Regions from separate parts of the Acrocarpospora sp. B8E8 genome, predicted to be linked through region 2. Evidence: riboswitches for the same ligand, from Rfam matches in the RefSeq annotation. Region 2 holds a riboswitch; each other region holds the start of a gene.
The links. Region 2 has a riboswitch for cyclic di-AMP ahead of ABGB08_RS32765 (GH25 family lysozyme). Riboswitches for the same ligand answer to the same signal wherever they lie in the genome.
Positions count from the first base shown of each region.

Region 1: linked by a shared signal. The riboswitch ahead of ABGB08_RS24765 (C40 family peptidase) and the one ahead of ABGB08_RS32765 (GH25 family lysozyme) in region 2 are both predicted to bind cyclic di-AMP.
Region 3: linked by a shared signal. The riboswitch ahead of ABGB08_RS49940 (hypothetical protein) and the one ahead of ABGB08_RS32765 (GH25 family lysozyme) in region 2 are both predicted to bind cyclic di-AMP.
Region 4: linked by a shared signal. The riboswitch ahead of ABGB08_RS03455 (CHAP domain-containing protein) and the one ahead of ABGB08_RS32765 (GH25 family lysozyme) in region 2 are both predicted to bind cyclic di-AMP.

Region 1 is NZ_JBDPLV010000026.1:107,529-114,701, reverse strand. It holds gene ABGB08_RS24775 (NYN domain-containing protein) at 174-1,490, shown strand; gene ABGB08_RS24770 (C40 family peptidase) at 1,602-2,564, shown strand; cyclic di-AMP (ydaO/yuaA leader) riboswitch at 2,955-3,116, shown strand; gene ABGB08_RS24765 (C40 family peptidase) at 3,223-3,738, shown strand; gene ABGB08_RS24760 (alpha/beta hydrolase) at 4,001-4,675, opposite strand; gene ABGB08_RS24755 (AAA family ATPase) at 4,749-7,173, opposite strand, start outside.
Region 2 is NZ_JBDPLV010000041.1:21,777-28,949, reverse strand. It holds gene ABGB08_RS32800 (PASTA domain-containing protein) at 221-886, shown strand; gene ABGB08_RS32795 (DUF6758 family protein) at 1,157-1,789, shown strand; gene ABGB08_RS32790 (MBL fold metallo-hydrolase) at 1,924-2,640, shown strand; gene ABGB08_RS32785 (PD-(D/E)XK nuclease family protein) at 2,640-3,593, shown strand; gene ABGB08_RS32780 (hypothetical protein) at 3,590-3,739, opposite strand; gene ABGB08_RS32775 (SHOCT domain-containing protein) at 3,736-3,975, opposite strand; gene ABGB08_RS32770 (hypothetical protein) at 4,008-4,229, opposite strand; cyclic di-AMP (ydaO/yuaA leader) riboswitch at 4,551-4,696, shown strand; gene ABGB08_RS32765 (GH25 family lysozyme) at 4,709-5,485, shown strand; gene ABGB08_RS32760 (alpha/beta fold hydrolase) at 5,496-6,371, opposite strand; gene ABGB08_RS32755 (PLDc N-terminal domain-containing protein) at 6,429-6,806, opposite strand; gene ABGB08_RS32750 (DEAD/DEAH box helicase) at 6,837-7,173, opposite strand, start outside.
Region 3 is NZ_JBDPLV010000105.1:10-7,182, forward strand. It holds gene ABGB08_RS49930 (MmcQ/YjbR family DNA-binding protein) at 108-491, opposite strand; gene ABGB08_RS49935 (DinB family protein) at 510-1,010, shown strand; gene ABGB08_RS49940 (hypothetical protein) at 1,309-2,223, opposite strand; cyclic di-AMP (ydaO/yuaA leader) riboswitch at 2,258-2,394, opposite strand; gene galT (galactose-1-phosphate uridylyltransferase) at 2,507-3,568, opposite strand; gene ABGB08_RS49950 (DeoR/GlpR family DNA-binding transcription regulator) at 3,841-4,647, opposite strand; gene ABGB08_RS49955 (TIGR03086 family metal-binding protein) at 5,237-5,806, opposite strand; gene ABGB08_RS49960 (hypothetical protein) at 6,439-6,831, shown strand; gene ABGB08_RS49965 (SpoIIE family protein phosphatase) at 6,842-7,173, opposite strand, start outside.
Region 4 is NZ_JBDPLV010000002.1:153,842-161,014, reverse strand. It holds gene ABGB08_RS03480 (ATP-dependent RecD-like DNA helicase) at 1-836, opposite strand, end outside; gene ABGB08_RS03475 (hypothetical protein) at 945-2,495, shown strand; gene ABGB08_RS03470 (serine hydrolase domain-containing protein) at 2,506-3,846, shown strand; gene ABGB08_RS03465 (hypothetical protein) at 3,977-4,402, shown strand; gene ABGB08_RS03460 (hypothetical protein) at 4,653-4,796, shown strand; cyclic di-AMP (ydaO/yuaA leader) riboswitch at 4,934-5,117, shown strand; gene ABGB08_RS03455 (CHAP domain-containing protein) at 5,153-5,815, shown strand; gene ABGB08_RS03450 (SRPBCC domain-containing protein) at 5,992-6,729, opposite strand; gene ABGB08_RS03445 (DEAD/DEAH box helicase) at 6,734-7,173, opposite strand, start outside.

The DNA of each region.
Region 1 (7,173 bases), on a different contig from region 2:
CGCGCAGGTCATCGCAGGGATGGGCTGTTCCGCGAAGGAGGTCCCGCAGTGGGCGGTTGCGGGTGGAATCCACTGTTTCAGGCGGGGGAGGAGGGCAAGGTCGCGGAAAGTGATGTGGTAGCGCCGCAGAGCCGTACCCTTGAATGAAAGACCAGAACGAGGAGCGACCAGGGATGAGTTCAGCCGGAGAGGGCCTGTCTCGTCCCCTGCCCGAGCAGGTTCGGGCGCATGTCGTCGAGTTGGCGGCCCAAGTGCTCGGCGCTATGCCGGGCGGGACGATTCCGCCGCCATTGCGGGGGATCGCGAAGTTCGATCCCCGGAAGCGGGCGCGGCTGGGCAGCGCGCCCATCGCCGCGCAGCTGGAGAACGACAAGGAGTTCCGCGAGCTCGTCGCGGAGGCGCTGACGGCCGCCTGGCCCGAGCTGGTGGCCGCGCTGGCCGAGGAGACCGTGCCGCCCGCGGCCGAGCCGGTGCTGGTGGCGGCGGCCGCCTACCTGACCAGGCCGCCCGGGTGGGCCGAGCTGGTCGAGCAGGCGCGCGAGGACATCGACCGGGCGGCGGCGCTGGGCAACCAGCGGGAGCAGGCCGAGACCCGGCTGCGCGAGCAGCTCGCGGCCCAGCGTACGGCGGCCAAGGAGGAGATCGACCGGGTCAGGGAGCAGCTGCGGACCGCGCGGTCGGAGAACGCCGATCTGCGGCGCAAGCTGCACGACGCCAGGGAGCGGGCCAAGGCCGCCGAGCTGCGGGCGCAGGAGCTGGACGCCGCCACCGCCGACGCGCGCAACCGCGTCGCGGGCGCGGGGGCCGCCGCCGAGGCGGAGATCCGCAAGCTGAAGGAGCGGCTGGCCGAGGCGGAACGCCATCTGGAGGCCAGCCGCCGGGCCGCCCGCGAGGGCCGCAGCGTCGAGGACGCGCGGATCCGGGTGCTCATGGACGCGCTGGAGGACGCCGCCAAGGGGCTGCGCAAGGAGCTGTCGCTGCCGACGTCGATCAGCAGGCCGGCCGACTACGTGACGGCCGTGACGCCGGGGCCGCCCAGCGTGCGGGCGGTTCCCGCGCGGGCGCTGGCCGACGACGACCCGCAGCTGCTCGATCAGCTGCTGGCGATACCCAACCTGCATCTGGTCGTGGACGGCTACAACGTGACCAAGACCGGCTACGGGGCGCTGACCCTAGTCGATCAGCGCAGCCGGCTGCTGACCGGGCTCGGCGGCCTGGCCGTGCAGGTCAAAGTGGAGATCACGTGTGTCTTCGACGGGGCCGAGCTGGACGGTCCCGTGCAGGTCTCCGCGCCGCGCGGGGTGCGGGTGGCGTTCAGCGCGCCCGGCCAGATCGCCGACGACCTGATCCGGCAGCTGGTCCGGATCGAGCCCCCCGGCCGGGCCATCGCGGTGGTGTCCTCCGATCGGGAGGTGGCCGAGTCGGTGCGCCGGATGGGCGCCAGGCCGGTCCCGGCCACCCTGCTGCTGCGGAGACTTGGCCGTGCGTGATCAGTTGATCGCGATGGGTGATGAACTGGGCAAATAGCCCGAATCGGTTGAGCGGGCAAGATCGCTTCACTAGAGTTCCCGACCAGGTCTGTCCGTCTGGAAGGGGTTCTTGTGCGTGGGCGAGCATCGGTCGCGGCGGGTCTGGCCGCAGCCGTCATCCTCCTGCCGGTAGTCGGTGCGCAGGCGGATCCCAAGCCCACGCTCGCCGAGGCGCAGGCCAAGCTGAAGAAGCTCAACAAGCAGATGGACGAGATCGTCGACGACTACAACGGCGCCAACGAGAAGTGGAAGAAGGCGAAGAAGCAGTACGACAAGGTCAACACCGCCTTCAAGAAGCAGGACCTTCAGGTCCAGGCGTTACGGGCGGGTGTCGTCGGGGTCGCGGTGACCAACTACCAGACCGGCGACTTCCGGACGCTGAGCGGGCTGTTCACCGCCGACGATCCGGACACGATGCTCAACACGATGACGCTGATGGATCAGCTCGCCGCCGGGCGCACCCAGTCGCTGACCGAGTTCGAGGTCGCGATCAAGGGGTTGCGGACCCAGCGTGAGGCGAAGAAGAAGACCTACGAGGACGCCGCGAAGGTCAAGGACGAGCTGGTCAAGAAGAAGAAAAAGGCCGACCGTATGGTGGCCGAGCAGGTGAAGCTGCTCCGGGAGCTCGGTGCGTACAACCCGGGCAATACCAACAGCACGGGGCAGATCTACACCGGGCCCGCGTCCGGGAACGCGCTGGCGGCCCTTGAGTTCGCGTATGCGCAGATTGGGAAGCCCTACCGGTATGGGGGGACTGGTCCGGGCTCGTGGGACTGCTCAGGGCTCGTTCAGGCGGCCTGGCGGAAGGGTGGGGTCAGCCTGCCGCGGACGAGCTACGAGATGTGGGCCTGGGGGGCGAACCGCAGGGTGTCGGTGAACGCGCTGGAGCCGGGCGATCTGGTGTGGCACAGCGGGTTCGGGCACGTGGGAATTTATGCGGGTGACGGGAAGGTCGTCCACTCGCCGCAGACGGGTGACGTGGTCAAGGTCACGCCCGTCGGTGAGTACAACCCGGACAAGGCCGTCCGCCCGTAGGTACGGCTGTCCGTCTGTCGGCACGTTCGAAGGTCATCTGTCTTGTGGCACGTCCGAGGCCGTCCACCCGTAGGCAAGTTGCCTGATTCGTCCGGGCGTTGGCCGGTTGGAACGATCTTATGAACCTGTGGGGCTGATGGGGCTTCTGGTGCCGTGTTCAGCTTCTGTTTCGTGAAGTGTGACCAGAGTCACAATGGGCATTGAAATGCCGGTGTATGCAGGGCCTTCACGAATAAAATCTAGTTATCTGATCTTTATCTTTGGAGAATGCTTTGCCTAAACGTGGTGAAGCTCGGTAGTTTCTGGGCCGCGACGTACAAGCCATGGCGTCGCCACCATGTCAGCCGAATGCGCTGATGTCTCCATAAAGATCCGTGTGTCGCATGTCACAAATGCGACCGGCCGAGTCCATGCAGTCAGGAGGCATGGAGCCGGGGACCCAAAAGGCTCTGTACGCAGGAGTCAAGGGGTGAATCGGTGTGAATTCCACCGTAGGGCGACTTCCCCGCCCGAATCCGTCAGCTAACCCGGTAGGCGTACGTGGAAGATCATAGGAGCGATCCTGTCAACCACCCCCGCATGTCTGTCCCGTCTTGCCCGTCTCTCCCTGGGCGGCGTCGCTCTCACGGCCTCGGTCGGAGTGTTCGCGGCGCAGCCCGTGGCGGCTGACACGACGACAGTCACCCACACGTTGACCGAAACGGCCGACCAGGCCACCACTGGGAACGTTCCCATCTCCGATCTTCCGGCCGCCGGCCGGGCGAAGAGTTCGGTGAAGCAACGCGCCACGATGAGCAAGGCCGCACGCCAGCGGTCCAAGGCTCAGCGGGCCGTCGCGGTGGCCAAGGAGCAGATCGGCGATCCGTACCGGTGGGGAGCCACTGGTCCCGGCGCGTTCGACTGTTCCGGTCTGGCCGTGTTCGCCTGGCGCAAGGCAGGCGTGAAGCTCCCGCGAACCACCTACTCCCAGCGTCGCGCGGTGAAGAAGAAGATCTCCTGGAAGAATCTCAAGCCCGGAGACCTGATCTTCACCAGCGGCGGCGGTCATGTGGGCATCTATGTCGGCAAGGGCAGGATGGTCCACTCCCCGCACAGCGGAGCCCGCGTTCGCATCGACAAGCTGAACTCCTACCGCAAGCGCACCTTCGTCGGTGCGGTAAGGCCCGGTCTCTGACCGTTGTAGGTTCTCACCCCACCTTTCGCTTTCTCACCGGTACTTCGCCTACTTTTCGCCGGGCGAAGTACCGGTGAGAAAGCTACCTGCAACTTAGGGTGATGATTCGGAGCCTATCTGTAGTCTCCACTTCCGGACGGGTCTCGTTCTACGCGTCGGTCTCCATTAGAAGGGAGAGATGCGAGACATGAGGGCGCGTTGGTCGCGCCGGACACCGGCTACCGCCTGGTCAGCCAGGCGGGTCGGCGTCAGCGAGCGGTCGTCAGGAGGCGGCCTGGCGGATGAGGTCGGCGACCGCGGCGGGCTGCGACAGGTAGACCGAGTGGCTGCCCGGCGTCTCCGCGATGGTCGCCCCGGCGCGCTGTGCCATGGCGTGCTGGGCGGGCGGCGGGATCATCCGGTCGTCGGTCGCCACCAGGTACCAGGACGGCTTGGCGCGCCACGCGGGTTCGGTGACCGTGCCGCCGAGGGCGTCCACGCCCCACGGGACCTGCGAATCGGCCATGAACGCCGCCTGGTCGACGGGCAGGTCCCCGGCGAACGACGCGGCGAACTTGTCCCGGTCGAGGAAGAGGAATCCGTTCACCGGGGGCAGGATCGGCGGGACGGGCGCGCCGGGCGGCGGGTCGGCGATGAGCGTGTTGACCGACTCGCCCTTGTCCGGGGCGAACGCGGCGATGTACACGAGCGCCGCGACGTTCGGGTGCGTACCGGCCTCGCTGATGACGACGCCGCCATAAGAGTGGCCGACCAGGACGCACGAGCCGTCCAGGGCGTCGATGGCCTGGTGCGTGGTGGCGACGTCCCCGGCCAGGGACAGGGTCGGGTTCTGCACGACCGACACGCGGAAACCGTCGGCGACGAGCAGGTCGTAGACGGCCTGCCAGCCGGAGCCGTCGACGAAGCCGCCGTGGACGAGCACGATGTTGCGGATCATGGCGTTCCTCCGCGAGGAGAGAAGGGGTGGATCGCGTCCCACGGTAGGAATCGGCCGGCTCCCCTCGCGTACGTCAAATGATGTAATCGCCCTCCCGCGCGGCCATGAGACGGCTCAGCTCGCCGCGCGTGGTGATGCCGAGCTTGGGAAAGATGCGCGCCAGGTGCGTGCTGACCGTGCGAGGCGAGACGAAAAGTCGCTGGCCGATGTCGCGGTTGGTCAGGCCGTCCGCGACGAGCTGCGCGATCTGCAGCTCCTGAGCGGTGAGCCGGTCGCGGGCGTCGTGCTTGCGGCGGATCCGCTCGCCGCTCGCGCGCAGCTCGCGCAGCGCGCGCTCCGACCAGGGCACCGCGCCGAGCGCGTCGAACGCCTCGGCCGCCGCGCGCAGCGGCGCCCGGGCCTCGGCGGCACGGCGCTGGCGGCGCAGCCACGCGCCCCACGCGTACCGCAGCCGCGCCCGTTCGAATGGCCAGCCGACCAGGTCCTCGCGCAGCGCCTGGGTGAACAGTTCCTCGGCGGTCTCGTCAGCCGCGGTGACGGCCCTGATGTAGGCGAGCGCGACGTGCCCGACCGGCGACCCGCCCTCCTCGATCAGCGGGGCCAGCTCGCCGGCGACCGCGCGCAGCTCCTCCAGCCGCCCGCTGAGCAGCGCCGCCTCCGCCAGGTGCGGCAGCGCCCACAGCCGCATGTACTGGCTGTAGCTGACCTCGCCGGGATCGAAGATCGGGCGCAGCGCGTCCCAGGCCGCGCCGAAGGTCCCGTCGGCCAGTTCGGCGGCTCCGCGCGCGAGCTGCACCAGGGCCAGCATCGGGTACGCCCCCGCCGACAGGAACGCCTGCCCGGCCTGCGCGGCGAGGTCACGCGCGACGTCCGTCGCGCCGCGCAGCGCGTGGATCTCGGCGGCTACGGCGTCCGCAGTGAGCACCCACTGCGGCTGCCTGGTCTCCACGGCCAGCGCCCTGGCCTCGGCGGCGGCGACGACCCCGAGCCGGGTGTCGGCGAGCCGCGCCGCCGACGTCGCCTGCCCGACGAGCGACTGCGCGAGGGACCCGAACGGCCCCCGCGCCCGCATCGCCGCGATCGCCTCCCCGTACAGCCGCGCGCCCAGCGGGAACGCCCCGACCGCGTTCGCCGCCATGCCCAGCAGGAGCAGGTTGCGCGGGCTGACCCAGCTCGCCGTGCTCAGCGCGTCGAGCCGGGCCAGCACCTGCCTGCCGCGCTCCACCGGGGCGATCACCGCGAGCGACACGACGATCTGCGGGTCGTCCGCAGGCACGTCCAGCCGTTCGATCGCGGCGAGCACCGGCGCGCGGCTCTCCCACGCGGGGTTGGTGAAGAACCAGCGCATGCTGACCCAGGCCAGCCAGCGCAGCGCGACCGCCGAGCCGTCACGGGCGCGCATCTCGTCGAGGAACCCGCCGAGGTCGGACAGCCGGTCCACGCCGGTCCACACGAAATGCAGGGCGATGTTGCGGAAGTAGGCGAGCCTGGACCGGTCGATCGGGGCGAGGCCGGCGTCCTCCGCGCGGCCGACGAGGCGTTCCAGGGCGGCGCGGTCGCTGAGTTCGAGGGCCATGACGGCGGCGTCGACCAGCCGCGCGCCCCGGCGGGCCGGGTCCGCGCTGAGGTAGGCGGCCCGTTCCAGCGCCTCCAGCGCACGCCCCGACGCGCCCCTGCCCTCGGCGCGCAGCGCGGCGGCGGCGAGCCCGGCCGCGACGTCGTCGTCATAGGACGTCGCGGTGGCCGCCCGGTGCCAGATCCTGCGGTCGTCGTCCTCGGGCAGAGCGGCGGCGAGCGCGGCGTGCGCGTCGCGTACCAGGTCCGCCCCGGCCGCCTGGACGATCGCCGACCTGATCAGCGGGTGCCGGAACCTGACCCGTACGGCGTCGGCCACGACCAGCCCCGCCCGGGCCGCGGGGGCCAGCGAGGCAGCCTCGATCGGCGCGCCCGCTAGCAGGGACGCGGCCCGCATGTTCTCCTCGATCGCGTCGTCCTCGTTGACGGCGGCGACGAGCGCCAGGAGCCTGGTGTCGGCGGGCAGCGCGGCGAGCGCCTGCGCGAACGCGCGTTCCAGCCGCTCCGTCAAAGGCAGCCTGCTCGACGCCAGCACCTCCTGGTCCTGCCGGGACGCCAGCGCGGCGAACTCCATCAGCGCGAGCGGGTTGCCCGCCGCCTCCACCAGCACGCGGGCGCGCAGCGCGATGCCCAGTTCGGGCGCGACCCTCGCCACCAGCTCCGCCGCCGCCTGGTCGGTCAGCGGCGGCACCGTCAGCGCGGGCAGCCCCGACACGGCGAGCCTGGCCTGCGCGTCGGCGTCGTCGCGCAGGGTCGCCAGCAGCACCACGGCGTCCGAACGCAGCCGGCGTCCGACGAACGCGAGCGCCTCCCAGCTCGGCTCGTCCAGCCAGTGCGCGTCCTCGACGGCGAGCACCAGGGGCGTGTCGCCCGCCAGCGCGGACAGCCGGTGTAGCACGGACATCGCGGTGCGCAGCGGCCCG
Region 2 (7,173 bases):
CGCCTCCACGTTCTCTCCACCTCCCCTCCAAGCTCCTCGTCCGCTACCCCGCGAGGCTGGTCCCGGTACGGACATTCAAGGGAGTACACCCATGGCGTTCATGGATTCCGCGCAACCGAAAACCCTGCCCAACGGGGGGCATGAGACAAAGGGGAGCCAGATGTATCGATCACGACGGACGGTCCTGACTGGAGCTGTCCTGTTCTTACTTTCGCTAGTCATGGCGACGTCTGCCACCACCATCGCGTCGGCCGCCGTTGCCGGGGCGGAGTTGTCAGGTCCCTACAAAGGCCTGATCAGCGCGGACTTCGCATCGACGGCCGGCCTCACGGTACAGGTGAGTGGACAGCAATCGGCGCTGGCAGCGAGCTTCGCCCTCGATGCGGGCGCTCGCATCGATTGCCACGGCAACCGCCCTCTCGGCGCACGCTCCGTCCTCCTGACGGGCCATCGCACTGGCGTGGGCTCGGACGGGTCCGCAACCTTCGATTTCAGCGGGCAGTTCGAATTCGACGCCGAAGTGCATGTTGTCGTCGACGTCACCATCGACAACGCCCTGCTCACCGCCAACGGCCGCACCTTCGCCGGAACCGTAGGCCTCAGGGTCAGGCCTGACTTCCTCTCCGACTGCGTCAGATCATGGGCCTTTACCACCACCCAGGTGCCGAGCCAGCCGGTCCCATCGGTGCTGGACATGACAGTGCCACAGGCGAGATCGACTTTGTGGGCTGCGGGCCTGCAGGTCACCGTGATCGTCGAAATCGACTGGGCCTGCAACACCCGTCGAGGACGAATCATGCGCCAGACCCCCAAGGCGGGAACCCTCGTCCTGCCGGGCAGCATGGTGAAGATATACGCGGCCGATCACCCGCCGCAGTGCCTATGATCACCCAGCCGCTGAATCTCGCGGTGTCAGAATCCTAAGAGGGAGGGGATCCCGTCCGGCAAAGAGGCCATCCGAGAGCCCTCGCAGATGAATGCGAGGGCTCTTCCTAGTATCCCCACCTCCACTGGCCTTCCCTGTCCTGGGGGTTTGATCACGGCTCGTACTCTTATGCCGCAGGTCAGGGCCATGGCGAGGGCTACCGCAATATTTCGACTGGATAACAGGAAACCCCTTGACTAGGTCGCGCCCCGCGACGCACCGTGGGGAGGTGTGAGAGCCGCGCCCACCTGTCCGCGCTGCTTCGGACCGCTGCAGGAGCCGAATATCTGGTCCAGCTCCTGGCGCTGCGGCCCGCACGGCGACGTGCTGCCTTACACCTCCCACCGCCCCTCCCTGGCCGCCCTCACCCTGGTACGGGAGTCCGCCACCGTCCCCCTCTGGCTGCCCTGGCCGCTGCCCACCGGCTGGCTGGTGACCGGCTTCGGTGCGGCGGGCGACGAGCGCACCGGCGTACGCGGCAGTGTGGTGGCCCTTTCCGGCCCGTCCATCACGCACGGCCCCGCCGACCTGCTGCTGATCGCCGAGGAACCCGGCGTCGGCCTGGGCGCGGGCTACGCCGGGCTCGCCGGGCCCGATCCCGGCGACGGCGTGGGCGTGGGTCCGCCGCACGCGAAGGTCAACGTGAACGGTCACCCGACCCCGCTCTGGTGCGTGCAGGACGTGCCCGGCGACCGGGCCGTGTACGCGGGGGAGGCGCTCGGCCGCTGGCTGTGGACGATCGCCTGGCCGGCCGACGCCGGGTGGCTGCTGGTGCTCGCCCAGCTGACCCTGGCCGACTTCCGGGACGTCGACTTCGATGTCCCGTTCGGGGCTTTCTCGCCACGGCTGGCGGCGGAGTACTAATGGGAAAGTTGCTAAATGGACTGCCACTACGGTTCTGACCAGGCAAGACAGTGGGGTGGCAGGCTGATGAGCAGGTTTCCCGTTAGTAACGCACGGATCCCGCTCACGGCTGGGGACGGGTAAGGTTCTGAGGCGTGACAGCGCGTATCGAACGAGTGGTGACCGCCGGGGTCGTGGAGATCGACGACGTCGAGCACAAGGTGGAGAACAACACCTGGATCGTGGGCGACGACGAGGAGGTCATCGTCATCGACCCGGCGCGGGACGCCGAGAAGATCCTGGAGCAGGTGGGCGAGCGCGAGATCCTCGCCGTCATCTGCACGCACGGCCTGGCCGACCATGTCGGCGCGGCCATCGAGGTGGCGGCCAAGGACGAGGCGGTGATCGCCCTGCATCCCAAGGACAAGCGCCTCTGGCGGCAGACCTGGGAGGACACCTGGCCGGACATCGACATGGAGGACGAGGGCCTGTTCGCCGTCGCCGACACCGAGCTGGAGGTCCTGACCACGCCCGGGGTCACCCCCGGCGGCGTGTCGCTGCTGTCGGAGTCGCTGGGCGTGGTGTTCACCGGCGAGACGCTGCTGGCCGACGGGCCCGGCAAGCTCGGCGGGGAGTATCCGTCGCTGGCCGACCAGCTGACCTCGATCGGCGAGCGGCTGTTCACGCTGCCGCACGAGACCCGGGTGCTGCCCGCGCACGGCGAGGAGACCACCATCGGCGATCTGGAGCCCCAGTTCGATCGGTGGTTGTCCGGCTCGCTGACCGGGACCCTGGAGGAGTCGGAGCCGCCGCTGCCCGACGGCTCGCGCGCGTCCGGGATCAAGCTCGACCTCGACGACGACGACGATTAGTGGAGCAGCTCGGTCTTGAGGGCATGCCCCGGCGGCTGTACTCGTGCACGCCGTCGCGGCTCAACTCCTGGCTCGACTGCCGCAGGCGCTACCGGTTCGCCTACCTGGATCGGCCCGCGCCGCCCAAGGGTCCGCCATGGGCGCACAACAGCGTCGGGGCCGCCGTGCACAACGCGCTGGCCGCGTGGTGGCGGGAGCCGTACGAGCGGCGCACTCCCATGACGGCGGCGATCCTGGTCAGCAACGGCTGGATCGCCGAGGGCTTCAGGGACCAAGAGCAGTCGCTGGCGTGGCGGGACAGGGCCCGCGAGATGGTGTCCGGATATGTCGCGACGTTAGATGCGGCGGACGAGCCGGTCGGGGTCGAGCGCACCGTCGCCACCCGCACTGCGATCATCGCCGTCTCCGGCCGGATCGACCGCCTCGACGGCCGCGGCGACGAACTGGTCGTAGTCGACTACAAGACCGGCCGCCGCCCTCCCGGCCCCGACGACGCCCGCTCCTCCCTGGCCCTGGCCATCTACGCGGTGGCCGCCTCCCGGGTGCTCCGCCGCTCCTGCCACCGGGTCGAACTCCACCATCTCCCCACCGGCCAGATCGCCGACTGGGAACACACCGACGAAACCCTCACCCGCCACCTTGGCCGCGCCGAACAAATCGCCGAAGAGGCCTCCACCGCCGACGAGACCTACCGCGCCCGCCTCCCGAGCACCGGCAAACGTTCAGGCCGAGGATTCGCCGCCGCCAAATTCGCGGCCCCCGGATCCGCGCCCGCTGAATCCAACAGCCCTGGAGTCGCGTTGGTGCCCCCCGAGATCGACGCGCTCTTCCCGCCGTCGCCCGGCCCGATCTGCTCCTGGTGCGATTTCCGCCGCCACTGCCCGGAAGGCCGGACCGCAGCCCCCGACAAGTCCCCGTGGGACGGCTTGGCCACCCCGGAACCGGCCCTTTAGAACACCGAACGGAACGGCCGCTGCCGACCCTCCCGTAACCGGGCCACCACCTCGCGCACCGGCAGCGGACCGTCGGCCGCCCACATGACATCCATGATGGCCGCCTCCAAGTCGCCGAATCTGCGCTCCGCGCCGTCCTTTCTCAATCCAGGTCTACCTTGCGCTGCAGGAACTCCTCACGGTCGATCTCTCCGGCCGCGTACCTGCGGCGCAGCTCCCGCCGCACCGGATCCTCGGGCGGCACCTGCGGGCGGCCCTGGTCACCGGTGATGAGCGAGCGCACCAGCCACACCGTTCCGGCGACCGTCAATCCCAGCACCACCAAGCCCAGGATGGCCCAAAGGATCATCCAGGCTCCCATGCTGCCCATCATGTCGTCCATCACCCCTTCCCTACGCTAATCGCCTAAGTTACCTAGGCCAACTCATCTGCCCCGCCGGGCGGTGGCGAGCCGCGACTGAGTTCGGTTCGGCGGCGATGCCCCTCAGGACGGCAAGCACGCTTTGCGGTGACCGCTCCGAAGAAGGCCGCCACCCGGCCCTTCCGGTCCAGCACATAGGTAGCCGGCAGCGCCCGGGGCGCCATCGCCATGAGTACCCGTGCGGTGATGCGCACGCAAAACAGCACCTTCGGCATCGTTGGCCCCCGTTGTGGCCTCCAAAGTTCCTGCGTCGTGCAGGCGAAAGACCGGATGCGATTCGTGCTTTCGCCCGCCGCGGTGAGTGGAGCCGGGAAGTTGTAGCGGCAAACTTTTATCCAGCCCCAGCCTCCTGCGGGCACGGCATTCCAGCGCCTGTTCGGAGGCCGATACACCGAGTCCGATTTGCCCTACTTGCACTATCTATGGTGATGTATATACCTTTTGTGTCATCGCGGTATACGTCGTGACGTGTTTTCGTCGCATCGTTGCCGCTTCGTTGACCAGACCGTGCGCTGTCCTGAGGGATGCTTCAGGACGGCGTTCGGCCGCCGAATCCGCGCCTCGCGGAGCCGGGGACCCACATCCTCTTTGGGGTGAATCGGACGCCAGCCCAGGCTGCGCCGTAGGGCACTTCCAAGCCCGAACCCGTCAGCTAACCCGGTAGGCGGCATGGAAGCAAGGAGCCAATACCCCCATGCTCAAGCCCCGGTTTGCCACAATCATCCATTCCCTCCAAGACCGTCGCGATCTCCCCACCAAACGCCTCAACTTCGCCGTCGCCGGTACGATCCTGGCCGCGACCACCGCCATCGCGGGCGTGACCGGCACGGCGCTCACATCCTCCGCCGTGCACAGCTCGACGCACGAAGCTCAGCAGGAGGCCGGATCGCTCACCTACGGCCTGGACGTCTCCAACTACCAGCCCCACTACGACTGGAATGCCAGCCCGGCCCAGTTCGGCATCATCAAGGCCACCGAGGGTACGAGCTTCCGCGACGCCTCGTTCGCCAGGCACTGGCGCGAGCTGGGCAAGAAGGGAATCGCGCGCGGGGCCTACCACTACGGCCACCCCGGCAACGACCCCATCGCCGAGGCCGAGCACTTCCTGTCCGTGGTGGACTCCCAGCCCGGCAAGCCCGGCGACCTGCTGGTCCTGGACCTGGAAACCACCGACGGCAAGTCCGTCGCCGAGGTCAACGCCTGGGCCAAGGCGTGGCTGGCGCACGTGAAGGCCAAGACCGGGATCATCCCGATGCTCTACAGCGGCTGGAACTTCGCCAACACCTACGGCAAGGGCCTGGCCGAATACCCGCTGTGGGTCGCCCACTACAGCAAGTCCAAGGGAACGGTCACCCCGCCCGCCGACTGGAAGTCCTGGGCCATCCACCAGTACTCCGACTCCCCCATCGACCAGAACGTCTCCGCGCTGACCCCCGACCAACTGCGCGACCTGGGCCGCCCCGCCACCTGAAGACGGCGCCTCAGCGGTGCAGGATCTCGCTTTCCGCCGCGTTCCAGAAGCGGGTGAGGGCGGCGGCGGTCGTCTCCGGGGCCTCCACGGCGGGGGAGTGGGCCGCGCCGGGGACGACCACGCAGTCACAGTCCAGGCGGTCGGCCATCTCGGCCTGCAGGGTGGGGGGCCAGCCGTCGTCGTGCTCGCCGTACAGCACGAGGGTGGACAGGCCTGTCTGGCAGAGCTCGTCCACCCGGTCGGTGGAGTCCAGCACCGCGCGGCCCATGGTGAGCAGGCCGGTGACGGAGTTGGCCAGCAGCCGCCGCCGCAGGAACGCGACGATGTCGTCGGGCACTGCGGCCCTGATGGCCTCCGGTTCGATCCGGTCGGTCCAGATCCGCTCCACGCCGTGCGTGGGCAGTTCGGCCAGCATGGTCCGCCCGGCGTGCTCGCGCGGCCCGACGATCCCGCCGGGACCCGAGCTCATCAGCGTGTACGAGGCGAGCTTCGAGGTCCCGTCGAGCACGGTCTCCCGGGTCACCAGCCCGCCGAAGGAGTGCCCCAGCAGGTGCACCGGCTCGCCGTCGCCGACCACCGAGGCGAGCACGTCCACGTCGGCGCCCAGCGCGGCGCAGGTGTAGGCCGAAGGATCCTCCGGACCCGGGGTCTCGAACTGTCCCCGCAGGTCCATCGCGATAACCCGCCGCCCGGCCTGGGCCAGGGTCTGCAGGATCGCGATGAAGTCCTCCTTGCTGCCGGTGTAGCCGGGGACCAGCAGGGCCGGCCACCGTTCCGCGACACCGGTCACGGGCCTGGCTTCAAGCACAGCGAAGCCGCCCACCGGCGTCTGAATCCGCTGAGCGGTCACGCCCGGCGGCAAGGTAAGGAATCTCGGCGTACTCACGTGAAGCCACAATACTTAACAAGCCTGGCAGCGACACCGGCGAAGAAGCTTAGCCGGTTACTCGTCCGGGGCCGGCTCCGGTTTGGGCGCGTCCGGACTTTCCGGATCCGCCTTTTCGCGTGCCGACCTGCGCTGTTCCTCCGCCCGCTCCCTGAGCTTGCGGAGGAACTCCTCGTCGTCGTCCGGGCTGAGCCGCCGCACTTCGCGCGGCGGCACGTTCTGGCCCGTGTAGGTGGTGTAACCCCGGGGGAGGCGCGGGCGGCCGGCGATGAGCCAGAGCAGCGACCCGGCGGTCGGCAGCAGGATCACCACCAGCAGCCAGAGCAGCTTGGGCATGTTGCGGATCCGGGCGGGCTCCGTCGTGATCACGTCGAGCACGCAGTAGAGCCACAACCCGATCAGCACCAGCAGGATCACGCCGCGAATGATCACCATGACGAGAGCACCTTCCGTCCGTCCCGTCGATCAGCCGTTGCGGCGGGGCCGCGGCCGGTTGAACTGCCGGCGCTGCGCCTTCCGCTCGGTGGCCGCGGACGGCGCCGGAGTGTCGTCCTCGGTCGCCAGGTCGGGAGACTGGAACACCACCGAGAACGGGCTGGCCGGAATGATCCGCTCCGGCTCCGGCCGCGGCGCGACCGGCTCGGGCTCGTAGAAGTGCTCAGGTTCGACGACAGACTCCACTACGGATTCGATGACAGCCTCGACAGCGGGTTCGGCGATGGGTTCGGCAACGGTTTCGACGACGGCGGGCGCCTCGACCACCTTGCGGGTCCGCGTCCGGCGCGCGGGTTTGCGCTCCTCG
Region 3 (7,173 bases), on a different contig from region 2:
GGCGATGCGACTGTCGTTTCCCTGGGCAATCACGGGGATGGCGGGGTCAGGCGGAGCCCGAGGGAAACAAACGGGGTGGGTGGGTGGGAGAACCCAGGCAAGCGAGGTCAGGCCGTACCAGAGGGTCGCTCGGGGGATTGAACGGGGAGTTGGGATGAAAGGGTTTTGGGGGCGATTTGGCGGTAGGCGTCGGTGATGATTTGGCGGATTTCTTGCCAGTCGACTGGGACGTCTAGGTAGACGCCGAGCCAGCCGCGGTGGCCGACGTATGGGGGGCGGTAGAAGCGGTCGGGTTCGGTGTCCACGAGTTCCTGTTGCACTCCTGGGGCGGCGGCGCACCAGAAGCCGAGGCGGTCGTCGTGGTGGTGGTCGGCGAAGGTGACAAAGGTCTTCTTGCCCCTGACGAACCAGGTCGGCTCGCCGTGGCTGAGCCGTTCGGTCGTCTCCGGCAGCTCCAGGCACAAGGCGCGAAGGCGCTCCAACTGCTCCATGCTGGCACGATAGCCCGTATGAGAATCGATCCGCCCCTGGTCGCCGACGAGCGTGAGATGTTGCTCGCCTGGCTGGACTACCACCGCGAAACCCTGGCCGTGAAATGTGATGGCTTGACCGAGGAACAGCTCCGTGACCGAGCCGCGGAGCCGTCCACGCTTTCCCTGCTGGGCCTGGTCCGGCACATGGCCGATGTGGAGCGTAGCTGGTTCCGGCGAGTCCTGGAGGACAAGGACGCGCCCCCGCTGCACTTCACGGACGCCGACCCGGACGGCGATTTCGACAACGTGGATGACGCGTCGGCGCGGGACGCGTTCGCGACATGGCGAGCCGAGATCGAGGTGGCCAGGGCGAACGTCGCCAGGTGGCCTGACCTGGGTGCGGTCGGGAAGCGACAGCGCCATGGCGAGTACTACTCGCTACGCTGGATCCTGGTCCACATGATCGAGGAGTACGCCCGCCACAACGGCCACGCCGACATCATCCGCCAACGCATAGACGGCGTCACCGGCGAATGACCAGCCACCGAGCCGAATCACGCTGACGACTTCAGGGAAGACCTGGCCAACGAGCTTGTGTTGTTTGCCGGGGTTCTCCCACCCACCCTCCCTTTGGTTGTTCTCGGGCTCCGCCCGACCCCGCCATCGCCGTGGTCCCGGAGGCGCGGCCATAAGCACAGCTCGCCGTGCCGGAGGATCGGCCCTAAGCGCAGCTCGGCCATGAGCGCACAAAAACGATCACGCGGGTGTGCGGCCGCGGGGGCTGGACGCGCACACCCGCGTGATCGGTGGGTGGGGCAGTTGGCTTGTGGTGGGGCTAGAACATTGAGATGTGTACGTGGTCGTAGTGGTTGGCGGTGATGCCGCCGCGGTTGCCCATCAGGCGCCAGCCGGAGCCGTGGTTGATGCGCTGTCTCCAGATCACATACTTGACGCCTAGTTTGGTGCGGTTCTTCAGGGCCCAGTCGGAGATCTTGTCGCCGAGGGCGACGTTGGCGGCGGTGGGCATCGCGCCGCCGGAGCTCATCATGAAGTCGCAGGCCCGGCCGAGCGGGTGCTCGCCCATGTTGTCGACGCGGAAGCAGCCGACGGTGTAGTGCAGCTTGAACGCGTCCTTGATCTCCTCGCGCATCAGCCGGGTGCGCGGGGTGATGTTGTCGCTGCCGGTGGGCAGTTCCGGTGCCCAGCCGCCGTTGGCCAGCTTGCCAGGGCCCATCGGGATGAGATCGTTGAGTTTCTCCTGGATCTCGTCGATGAGCTGTTCAGCGTCCTTGCGCTGGCGTTCGATGTCTTCGCTCTGCTGCTTGATGTCCACGATGAGCTTCTTGGCGGCGGCCGCGGCGTCGCGGCGCTCTTTCTCCTTCTTCGCGAACTCCGTCATCTTGGCGGCCTTCTCGGCCTGGAGTTGCGCGGCCAGCGGGGAGAGCTGCATGCCGGGCATCAGCATGCGAGGATCGACGGTGGCCTGGTAGTTCAGCCCGGCGAGTTTGCCCACCTCGTGCTGGGCCGCCACGTAGTCCGCCTCGGCCTTGACCAGTCGCGCGCGGGCCGCTTTCTCCGCGGTCCGCGCCTTCGCGAGATCCTCACGCGCGACGTGGTATTTGGCGATCAGCCCGTCGACCTTCTTCTCCAGGCTGGTGAGCTGCTTCTTCAGCTCACCCTCGGTGGGCTTGGGGGCCGCGGTGGCGACAGGTCCCAAGACCAGGGCGGCCGCGAGTACGCCGACCGACACGAGGGCATGGTGGCGGAACGTGGGGGGCAGCGCCCACTCCTCTCCATCTGCCGACCGGGTTAGCTGACGGGTTCGGGCAGGAGATAGCCCTGGCGCTCGCGCGCGTTCACCCCAGGTACCTTGGGTCCCCGGTTCCCGAGTGAGGCACTCGGGATTAGGCGTACCGGACGAGACATGTGATCTCACGTGAGACCCGGGTGAATCGGCCGGTTGCAGTGGATAGTAATGGCAATGGGATGGTCATGCCACCTAAAGTCGCGACCAATTAGAGATCAATCCGTAATCAGTCTGGCTGGCTTTCCTGATCTCGGAGCATGTCGGCGGCCTCCTCGGGGCGGATGTCGTTGACGAAGGCCCCCATCGCGGACTCCGATCCTGCCAGGTACTTCAGCTTGCCGGGGGCTCGCCGGATGCTGAACAGCTGCAGGTGCAGGTAGGCCAGCTCGCGCCGCTCCGACACCGGCGCCTGATGCCAAGCCGCCACGTACGGCATCGTGACGCCGAACAGCCCGTCCAGGCGCCGCAGCACATCGGTGTACACCGGACCGAAAGCCGCGCGTTCCGCCGGGTCCAGCGCGGGCAGATCGGGCACCTGACGATGCGGGTAGAGGTGCACCTCGAACGGGTACCGCGCGGCGGCCGGCACGAACGCGGTCCAGTACGCGTTGGCGGCGATCACCCGGGGCCCGGCGCGTTCGGCGGCCAGCACGTCGGCGAACAGGTTGCCTCGATATCGCTCCGCGCTGTCCAGCATCTGCCGCGTCCGCGGCGTCACGTACGGATACCCGTAGATCTGCCCATGCGGATGCGGCAGCGTGATCCCGATCTCCGCACCCCGGTTCTCGAAGCAGAACACCTGCTCGACGCCCGGCAACGCCGACAACTCCGCGGTACGGTCCACCCAGGCCTCCATCACCAGCTCGACCTGGTCGGGGGAGAGCGACGCGAAGGACGCCTGGTGGTCGGGGGTGAAGCAGACGACCTCACAGCGGCCCAGTCCCGGCCGGACCTCACTGAGGCCGCCGACCGGCTCGTAGTCGTGAGCGCCGAAGCTGAATGAGGGAAAACGGTTCTCGAAGACGGCCACGTCATACCAAGACGGAACTTCCGAACCAGGGTGGGCGGGACAGAGCGGGCATTCCTCGGCGGCGGGGAGGTGCGTGCGGGTCTGCCGGTGGCGGGCGATGGTCACCCATTCATCCATCAACGGGTCATAACGCATCTCCGACGGGAGCGGACGCGGGGGGAGATCACGTTCATCTGGAGCGCTCCGATCAGCAGCATCGGAACGGTCGAAGTAGAACAACTCACGACCGTCGGCGAGATGGATAAGGGTCTTCTTCACGACGCCTCTCTTAGAAGGACTCGTCCTGAGGCGAGGTGGCTGATGGTCTTGTTCGCGGCGCTCTTTGGGGGGTTTTGTGCTGTGGCGAGAGGGGCGATGGTCTTCTTCATGGCACCTCTCTCAGGAGGACTCGTCCTGAGGCGAGGTGGTTGACGGTCTTGTTCGCGGCGGCCTTTGGGGGGTGTGCACTGCGCCGAGACGGACGATGATCTTCTTCACGGCACCCTCTCCCAGGAGGTTTCGTCCTGAGGCGAGATGGAGGGCGGTCTTCTTCACAGCGCCTCCTTCTGGGCGACCTCGTTCTGGGCGCTTCCCGCGACGATGAGTTCGCCGACCTGGTCGGCCAGTTCGGCTCTGGCCGGTTCGGGGAGGCCGGTGTCGGTAACCACGACGTGGGCCTGGTCCAGGCGGGCGATGCTGCTGATGCCGATCGTGCCCCATTTGGTGTGGTCGGCGAGGACGACCAATTGCTGGGCGGCGGCCACGAGTTCGCGGTCGGTCTCGGCCTCCAGCAGGTTCGGGGTGGTGAATCCGGCCCGCAGGCTCATCCCGTGTACGCCCAGGACCAGCACGTCCACGTTGAGGGAGCGGATGGCGGCCACGGCGACCGGGCCGACGAGGGCGTCGGACGGAGTCCGTACCCCGCCGACCAGGATGATCGTCTGGTCGGGGCGGCCGGCGCGGTGGAAGACGTCGGCGACCTGGAGGGAGTTGGTGATCACGGTCAGTTCGGGCACGTCGACCAGGTGGTGGGCGAACGTCCAGGTGGTGGTCCCGGCGGAGAGGGCGACCGAGCTGCCGGGGCGGATCAGGTGGGCCGCGTGCCGGGCGATGGCCTCCTTCTCCTGCTGTTGCCGTACCGACTTGGCGGCGAAGCCGGGCTCTTCGGTGGAGCCGGGACCGGCGACGGTGGCGCCGCCGTGCACCTTCTCCAGCAGGCCACGTTCGGCCAGAACCTCCAGGTCACGCCGGATCGTCATGTCGGAGACCCCGAGGTCGCGGACCAGGTCGGCGACTCGCACGCCACCGGTCCGGCGAACCCGTTCGAGGATCGCCTGCTGCCGTTGCTGCGCCAGCATCACCCCTCCTATCAACAGATTTCAACAAATTATGGCACATCCAATGTTGAATCATGATGACGGACATCGGGTCTTGTCGGGGTACGTCCTCCGGAGGAGAGTGTCCTCATATGTCACGACGAGCGAAAGGACTCACCCATGGGTAAGCGCCAGCGCAAGTCGAAGGCACGCAAGAAGAAGAAGGCCAACCACGGCAAGCGCCCCACCGGACGCTGACGCCCAAACGGCCACAAGCACGCGAACGCGGCTGAACGCGGCACCCCAAGCGCCCCCGCTGGACGTTGGCGGTCGAGCGGGGACGATGCGCGAATGCGGCTGAGCGCGGGACCGCAAGATCCTCGCCGGACGCTGATGGTTGAGCGGGGAACGAGCGCGCGAACGCAGCTGAACGCGGCACCCTAAAGCGTCCCCGCTGGACGTTGGCGGTCGAGCGGGGATACATGCGGCTTCACGCGGCGGCCCTATGCGCTTCACGTGTCCGAACACACCTAACAAATGCCGCAGCTGCTCTTGGCGGTGCGGCGAGAACGATGAACGGCGCCGGATAACGGCGAGCAAGTTGACGACTTGCTCGAACTGTTAGGCGCTCCTAAGCGCGGCGGCCCCATGCGGCCAGTAAACGGGTCTGGGGGTCGGCCTCGGCGGGTACCTCGGCGTGTTCTCCTATAACGCCTGACTGCCGGTAGGCCTCCTCCGCACCCGCGAACCACGTCGCGCAGGCGTCGACCAGTTCCGGATCGAGCCGGTCGACGACGCCGATCGCCTGGGACAGGTCCCAGGTGTGGATGAGCGCGTCCGCGAACAACTCGGTGATGTACTCCTCGCCCGGCACGTCCCCGAACGACAGGTGCACGACCCGGGTCAGCGCGCCCGCCGAGGCGGACGCCTGCACGGCCTCGTGCGCGGCCGTGTCGAACGCCTTGATCGGATCATCGCCCAGCAGGTCGCCGTCGAAGACGTCGCCGACCTCCCCGACGGTACGGCCCGCGAGCAGCTCAGGCGCCCACAGGCTCTCGTTCACGAGATGGTTGACCAGCGCGCGGACATTCCAGTCCACGCACGGCGTGATGACCTCCCACTGGTCGGCCCTAATAAGGTGGACGCGCTGACCGAAGGCATCGAGGGCCCGCCGGTAGGCGTCTCTGATATCGATGCTCACCCTTCTGACGTTAACTCGTCGAAGCGTTCCCGTCATTTCCCTCCTGGACCACCATGGGCTGCAAGCCTGAGATCAGCGGGGATGTCAGCCAGCCCCACCGAGCTGAGCTGGGCGTGATCAGGGCTGCCCCTTGCACGCTGATCGCCCTGCTCTGGCTCGAGGGCCGCCCCGATCGCCCGCGACTTGGCCGGATCGGAGGATATCGCCGCATTCGGCTGAAGCCTTGACCAGCCAGCGCGACCCGCCGATCGCGCCCGCAGGCCGAGAATCAAGCCACCCAGCGGAAACTGCGGAACCGCGCCCGGCTTGGCAGCCGGGTCCGGCCCCCAGGGAAGACCAGCGGACCGGCGATCGCGTCGGCCAAGGGCAACATGATCACGAGAGCGCGACGTTCCAGCGCCCATAAGGCTGGAACGATCCACCAAGGCTGTCGTTACATGGGCAGCAACGCCCTGAACTCCCCATTTCCCCCGAACGATTCGTACACCGCGAAATATCCAATGCCGCTCGATGAACAGTCATTTCGCAGTAAAGGAAATAAATACCCCGCCATTTTTCTGTCAGGAATAATGAGATAAGCCCATTTATGTGCCTATGGTGAAGAGTCCCTCGATTCGACTGGGAGGTAACTCGTGACCACCGCATCGCCCGGACGGATGCCGTCGACGCACTCCAACTGGCTCGGCTTCGCCGGGATCATCGGCATCACGGTAGGACTCTTCAACATCATCGGCGGGCTCGTCTCGCTCTTCCGCAGCAGCTACTACAGCCACATCCTGCTCTGGAACTTCACCGCCTGGGGCGTGATCTGGCTGATCATCGGCATCCTCCAGCTCGCCGCCGGATTCGGGATCCTCGCCGGGAAGATGTGGGCACGCACCCTGGGAATCATCATGGCCGGGCTCGCCATGCTCGGCCAGTTCGCGTTCGCCGCGGCGTTCCCGCTCTGGTCGATCATCTCCATCGCGCTGAGCCTGTTCGTCATCTACGCGCTGGTCGTCCCACCCCGGGGCTCCGTAGCCTGAAACCCCGGATCTACGGCAGGCGCAGCTCCACCCAGACGATCTTGCCGACCGGGGTCGGGCGAGTCCCCCAGCGGTAGGTCAGCCGCTTGATCAGCTGGAGACCCCGCCCGGTGTCGTCCTCCGAGGTCGGGGCGCGCACCGCGGGCGGGGTCGGGGAACCGTCGGAGACCTCGCAGACCAGGGTCCGCCCGCGGCCGCGCAGCAGCCGCAGCTCGATCGGCGGCCAGCCGTGCTTGAGCGCGTTGGTGACCAGCTCGCTCACGATCAGCTCGGTGGTGTCCACCACACCGCCAAGCCCCCACGCGTTCAGCGTGGCCCGGACGAACCTGCGGGAATGCCCGA
Region 4 (7,173 bases), on a different contig from region 2:
ACGGTGCCGTCCCCGGCGGGGACGTCCTCGCGGACGACGCCTTCGGCGGCCGCGAGCTCTTCCAGGCAGGTGGCGACCAGGTCGGCGGGCACGTCGAGGATCTTGACGGCGTCGGCGACGAGGTTGGGGGCGGGCAGGAAGCAGTGGCCGTCGTCGGCGGCCTGGGAGAGGGTGTAGCGCAGGCCGGCTTTGACGCGCTGCGGGCTGTCGTGCGGGATGCCGACGGCCTGGGCGATGGTGTCGGCGGTCTTGAAGCCGATCCCCCAGACCTCGTCGGCCAGCCGGTAGGGCTCGGCGCGGACGACGGTGATGGACTGCTCGCCGTACTGCTTGAAGATGCGCACGGCGATGGAGGTGGAGACGCCGACGCCCTGCAGGAAGATCATCACCTCTTTGATGATCTTCTGTTCCGCCCAGGCGGCGCCGATCATCTTGGTGCGTTTGGGGCCCAGGCCCGGGACCTCGACCAGGCGGGCGGGTTCCTCCTCGATGACGCGCAGGGTGTCGGCGCCGAAGTGGCCGACGATGCGTTCGGCCATTTTCGGGCCGATGCCCTTGATCAGGCCGGAGCCGAGGTAGCGCTGGATGCCCTGGACGGTGGCGGGCAGCACGGTGGTGTAGGACCACACCTCGAACTGGCGGCCGTAGCGGGGGTGGGAGATCCAGCGGCCGGTCAGGCGCAGCGACTCCCCCGGCTGCGCGCCGAGCAGCGGCCCGACCACGGTGAGCAGCTCGGCGCCGGAACGTTCGGTGGCGACCCTGGCGATGGTGTAGCCGGTCTCCTCGTTGGCGTAGGTGACGCGTTCCAGCACCGCGTCGAGGCTGGCGCCCTCCACCGTTTCTCCCTTCTGGTCGTGGCTGCGAGCGTAGCGGTTTCTTCGTGATCGGCTGGCGGGGGCGGGCGCGGCGGTGTACGACGGAGGCACCAACCACGGGGAGCCGATATGAGCGTGAAAGTGACCATCGAACCGGTACGACGGCCGGGGCTGCGGGCCGAGCAGGTGCGCGAGCTGGCGCGCGGCCACGCCCAGGTGCGGGGGCACCTGGAGCAGGTCGAGGAACTGATCGCCGGCGACGCGGCGGCCCTCGGCCACGACCCGGGACCCGGCGCGGCCTTCCGGGCGCACGTGTTCGACCCGGTCGGCAACCGCGCCGTGGAGCTGCGCGGCACCCTGGACCGGCTCGACGAGGTCGAGGTGCGGCCCAGCGCCGTCCGGCCCCGCCCGCAGCCCGGCGAGCTCGCGGCCGCGGCGGAGATCTTACGCGGCGACCCGCGCTTCCCCTCCGGCGAGGACGTGGTCGTCTACCAGCCGATGCCGCCGCTGGCCGATCGGGAACGGCCCGACGGGAGCCTGGTACGGCGGCCCACCCTGGGCGTCTACAACCCGGCGGGCGGGCCCCGCCACCAGATCGTCGCCGTCGACCTGGCCGCCCACGAGGTGGACTGGCATCCGGCCGACGTGGCCGCCCACACCGACGACGACTGCGAGAAGCACCTGCCCGAAGGGGTCGGCTCGCTCGTCGACCGGGGCGGCCCCGACCAGGCGCGGGTCCGCGTGGTCCGCGACGGCGTCGAGTTATGGACCCTGGTGGTGGTGCGCCCGCGCGCCTCCCAGCCCGCCCCCGACGGCGCCGGCGTCGAACTGCTGAACGTCCGCTACCGGGGCAAACTGGTCCTGCGGCAGGCGCACATGCCGGTCCTGAACGTCCTGTACGGCGACGGCGAGACCAACTTCCGCGACTGGGCCAACGAGGAGACGGTGTTCAAGGCCACCGGCGAGGACCCGGCCGGATGGGGCTGGCGGCTGTGCTCCGCGCCACCTCAGACCATCCTGGAACGCCCCGACGACGACCGCGGCGACTTCCAGGGCGTCGCGCTCCACCACGACGGCGAGGAGCTGCGCATCGTCAGCGAGCTGCAGGCCGGCTGGTACCGGTACGTGTCGGACTGGCGGCTGGCCGACGACGGCACCATCCGCCCCCGGTTCGGTTTCGCCGGCACCAAGGACCCGATGACGTGCAACCGGCACCAGCACCACGCGTACTGGCGGCTCGACTTCGACCTGGACGGGGCCGCCAACGACACCGTCGAGCAGCTGCAGGACGGCGGCGGCATCGTCCTGGACGGCGTCCCCATCACGCGGGAGACCTCGCGGCGGCGGCACGGCACGATCAAGGGCTGGCAGGTGCTGGACAAGAAGACCCGGCGCGGCTACCAGATCTGGCCGGGCGAGCACGACTCCAGCTCCGACTCCTACGGCGTCGCCGACGCCTGGTTCCTGCGCCACCGCGCCACCGAACTGCACGACGGCGGCCACATGGGCCGCCCCTCCGACAGCAAGACCCATCTCAACAAATTCCTGGACGGGGAGGACATCGACGGCGCCAACCTGGTCGTCTGGTACGCGGGTCATTTCCTGCACGATCAGGCCGCGCCGGAACCCCATCAGGGACACATCGTGGGGCCTGACCTGATCCCGGTGCGGGAGGACTAGCCTGTCGCCCATGGTTCTCGAAAGCACGGGCCGCGCCCTGCTCCACCGGCTGGCCGCGGAACAGGCCGAGTGCCGGGTTCCCTCGCTGGTCGCCGCCCTGGTCCGGGGCGGCGAGACCGTGTGGTTCGGGGCGCGCGGCCGCGTCTCCGGCGCGCCGCCGACACCCGAGACGCGGTACCGGCTGGGGTCGATCACCAAGGGCATGGTGGCGGTGCTGGTGCTGCGGCTGCGCGACGAGGGCGAGCTGGACCTGCTCGACCCCCTGGACAAGCACCTTCCCGGCACGCCGGTCGGGGACCTCACCCTGGCGCAGCTGCTGTCCCACACCGGCGGGCTGACCGCCGAGCCGCCCGGCGAGTGGTGGGAGCGCACCCCCGGCGCGCCCGCCGCCGGCCTGCTCGGCGATCTCGGGCCCGAGATCGCCCGCCACCGTCCCGGGCGGCGCTTCCACTACTCCAATGTCGGGTACGGGCTGCTGGGCGAGCTGGTGGCCCGCAAACGCGGCATGGGGTGGGCGCAAGCCGTCCGTGAGGAGATCCTGGAGCCGCTCGGGATGGGGGCGGTGACCGAGCGCGCCGAACCGCCGCACGCGCAGGGGTTCGCCGTGCACCCGTGGGCCGACGTGCTGCTGCCCGAACCCGAGCACGACGCCGGCGGGATGGCCCCCGCCGGGCAGCTGTGGAGCGGGGCCGCCGACCTGGCCCGGTGGGCGGCCTTCCTGGCCGGAGACGGCGGGAGCGTGCTGCGGGCGAGCACCCTGGTCGAGATGCGCGAGCCGGCCGCCGTGGAGGACGGCCCTTCCTGGGAACGCGGGTACGGCCTGGGCCTGCAGCTGGCCCGCCACGGGGGCCGGATGCTGGCCGGGCACACCGGGTCGATGCCCGGCTTCCTGGCCACGGTGTGGACCGACCCGGCCGACGGGGTGGGCGTGCTGTTCATGGCCAACACCACTTCCGGCGTGCGCGGGCGGCTGCTGTTCGACCTGCTGGACATCCTGGCCGAGCACGAGCCGCCGCTGCCCGCCGAATGGCAACCGGCCGCCGCCGACGCGGACCTGCTCGCCCTGACCGGGCCCTGGTACTGGGGGCCGACCGCGTACGCGCTGCGCCTGCTCCCCCGGCGCGGCCTGTCCCTGACCCCGCTCGGGGCGGTCGGGCGGGCGTCCCGGTTCGCCGCCCAGGCGGACGGGACCTGGCTCGGGCTGGACGGGTATTACGCGGGTGAGACGCTGCGGGTAGAACATCATCCCGGGGGTGTGCATATTTCCCTCAACACGTTCATCTTCAGCCGCGAACCCTACGATCAGTCTGCCCCGATTCCTGGGGGTGTGGACCCAGAAGGATGGCGATGACCGTTTGTGTTTGGTCGCTTGCGGAGCGCAGCGGCCGATAGGTTTGGGGCCGTCGGAACCCCCCAAGCAGGAGGTCGAAGTGCCCACCCTTGAAGACCGTGTGACCGTTCTCGAAGAGGAGGTACGGAAGATGCGCGAGAAGGAGCCTGCCGCGGTTGAGACCCGTGGTATCGCCGAGCACGCCCAGAAGTCTGCGGTGGCCGCCCACCACACGCTCGACGAGGTCTACGACCAGATGTCGATGTTCAAGTATGACGTGGGCGTTCAGTTCAAGAGAGTCACCGACAACCAGTGGACGCATACCGGTAGTTTCATCGAGGTCAACAACAAGCTCAATCAACACAGCGATCGCCTCGGACGGATCGAGGTCACGCAGAAGGAGCACACTGAGCACTTCGGACGGATCGACGGTCGGCTCGACTCCATGGACGGTCGCCTGGACTCCATGGACGGTCGCCTGGACTCCATGGATGAGAGGCTCGATCGGGTCGAGGGTAATCAGATCGCGGCCAACAAGCTGTTGCAGACGATCCTCGACGAGATCCGAGCCAAGTAACCGGAGCTAGTCTCGACGGTGAATCCCCTGTCCCGCCACCCGCCTGGCGGGACAGACTTCCCACGTGACTTCTCGGACCACGCGGATCGCCCCGGTCGGCGATCGATCCCCTCGATCATGGGCGGAGGGGCCCGCGCTGGTCCGGTGCAACTGCGCCTGCGAGACCAGTCCGGCCCATCAAGCCACCTTGGAAGAGCGCGGTCTGCGCTTTACCGGGTGCCACGCCCAGGGTGCGGACCGGGTGGCCCAAATGGATGATCATCCGTTCTTCCTGCTCTCCCTGTTCCAGCCCGAATTGGCCGGGGAAATCCCACATCCCGTCGTCCGCGCCTTCGCCGCGGTGGCCGTCGCCGGAGCCCGTACCGAGGGCGTTAACAGCCCCAAAATCCCATGACTCCCCACATGTACCCACTTGTCGGCATTTGACCCTTTTGGGTGATTCGTCTACCTTCGATGGAATCCGGGGCACCGGGACGTCAAACAGGTCAAGGATGCCCCACAACACAATCGAACGGCCGTTCCGCTCCTGGGACGGCCCGACCGTCGAGTCCGCTCACGCGGAGCCGGGGAACCATCGAGGGCCGGGATCACTCTCCCGACACGAAAGCACCAAATCCCAGCCCTCCCGGGGTGAATCGGCCTGTACCCGCAGGCCGTAGGGCGACTTCCACGCCCGAATCCGTCAGCTAACCCGGTAGGCGGCATGGAAGCAAGGGAGCAAGACCCCACATGCGAGCCCCCAATTCTCACGTGCGCGTCACCCTGGCCACCACTCTCCTCGCCGGCCTGGCGCTGACCGGAAGCACCGCGGCCATGGGCACGGCCCACGCCGACACCCGCGCGGCGGACGCGGCAGACTTCCACCCGGACGCCAGCCCACTGCTCAAGATCGCCCAGAAGCTGCCCAAGGTCAGCTCCGACCAGGTGCTGCGCCTGGCGCAGAGCCAGGTCGGCGTCAGCGAGAACTACTACGGCGGCGGCACCAAGTTCCACCAGTGGTACATGAACTCCCCCCGCGCCCAGCAGACCGTCGCCCGCGACGGCGGGTCGGTGTACGCCTACCGCAACGCGGCCTGGTGCGACATGTTCGTCTCCTGGGTCGGCGACCAGCTCGGCATCCGCCCCACCATGGGCTGGGACGCCTACACCGTCTCCCACGCCGGCTGGTTCAAGCAGAACAAGCGCTGGGGCACCCGCCCGGCCCCCGGCGCGGTCGTCTTCTTCGGCTGGAGCGGCGGCAAGAACCTCCACAACATCGACCACGTCGGCTTCGTCATCAAGGACAACGGCGACGGCACCATCAAGACCGTCGAGGGCAACACGGGCAACGGCAAGGTGGAGATCCGCACCCGCCCCACCGCCGAGGTCGTCGGCTACGGCTACCCCGTCTACGCCGACCAGCTGCCCGCCTGACACCGATCAGAGCCGGCTGCCCGGCCACCGGGTAACGCTGCGCCCGCGGACACGCGCCATACCTGGCCCATCCCCCTAGCGGTATGGCGGCCGTCCACCGGCCGGGCAGCTTCCCCTGGCCCCGCGCGGAAATCCCCCCGTCCGCGCGGGGCCGTGCCACCCAAGCGAAGGCGCGTTCACCCGAGCCAGGCCTGCCACGCCGCCTGGGCGCGCTCGCGCGCGGGTTCGCCGGTGAAGCAGTGCTGCTGGGCGACCATCAGGCCGTGGTGGCCGTGGACCAGGGTGTAGAGGGAGCTCGCGGTGACCGCGCCGAGGAATCCGTACGAGGCGAACAGCACGGTCCCCGTTTCGGCGGGGAGGCCGGGCACGGACAGGATCATGGGGCGGCCGGGCGTGACGGGCCAGCCGGCCAGGCCGAAGGCCGCGCCGAAGCGGGCCCAGGCGTCCTCGCGGGTGGTGGCCGAGGAGCCGGCGAGGAACAGGTCGTAGACGGAGGTGCGGCCGGGGAAGCAGCGCAGGTAGGCGGCGAGCTTGCGCAGGTACATGCCGTCGCCGACGCGCAGCGCCTCGTATTCGGACTCCCAGTCCTCGTCCAGGAAGCCGCTGTGGACCAGCCGCAGGAGCGTGCTGCCGCCGTCCCGGCCCTCCAGCAGGTATTCGAACGCCATGAACGTGCCCTCCGGCGACGCCTGCGTCCGGGTGGCGAAGCGCACGCCGGGCTCCCACGCGGTGACCGTGGACTCGCCGGTGACGCCCAGGACGGTCTGCCGGCCCGCGCCGCCTTCGCGGGGTTCGATCTCGTTGCGGCCCATGAACCAGGAGTCGACCCCGGGACCGGTGGCGATCGCCGCCCACACCTGCTCGGGCGTGGCGTCCAGGGCGATCTCCTCGCGCACCTCGAATTCTCGCGGCATATTTTCAGCGTAGTTCCACCAGGCGGGCCAGCTCGTCCAGGGGCAGCTCGCTCAGCGCGGCCTCCCCGGCGGCGAGCACGGCGTCGGCCAGGGCGCGTTTGGTGCGCAGCAGGTCGGCGATGCGGTCCTCGACGGTGCCTTCGGCGATGAGGCGGTGCACCTGGACGGGGCGGGTCTGCCCGATCCGGTGGGCGCGGTCGGTGGCCTGCTCCTCCACGGCCGGGTTCCACCAGCGGTCGAAGTGCACGACATGGTCGGCCCGGGTGAGGTTCAGGCCGGTCCCGGCGGCCTTCAGCGACAGCAGGAAGACCGGGACCTCGCCGTCCTGGAAACGGCGGACCAGGTCCTCGCGGCGCGCGACCGGGGTGCCGCCGTGCAGCAGCTGGGCGGTCACGCCGCGGGCCGCCAGGTGGCGTTCGAGCAGGCGGGCCATCGCGACGTACT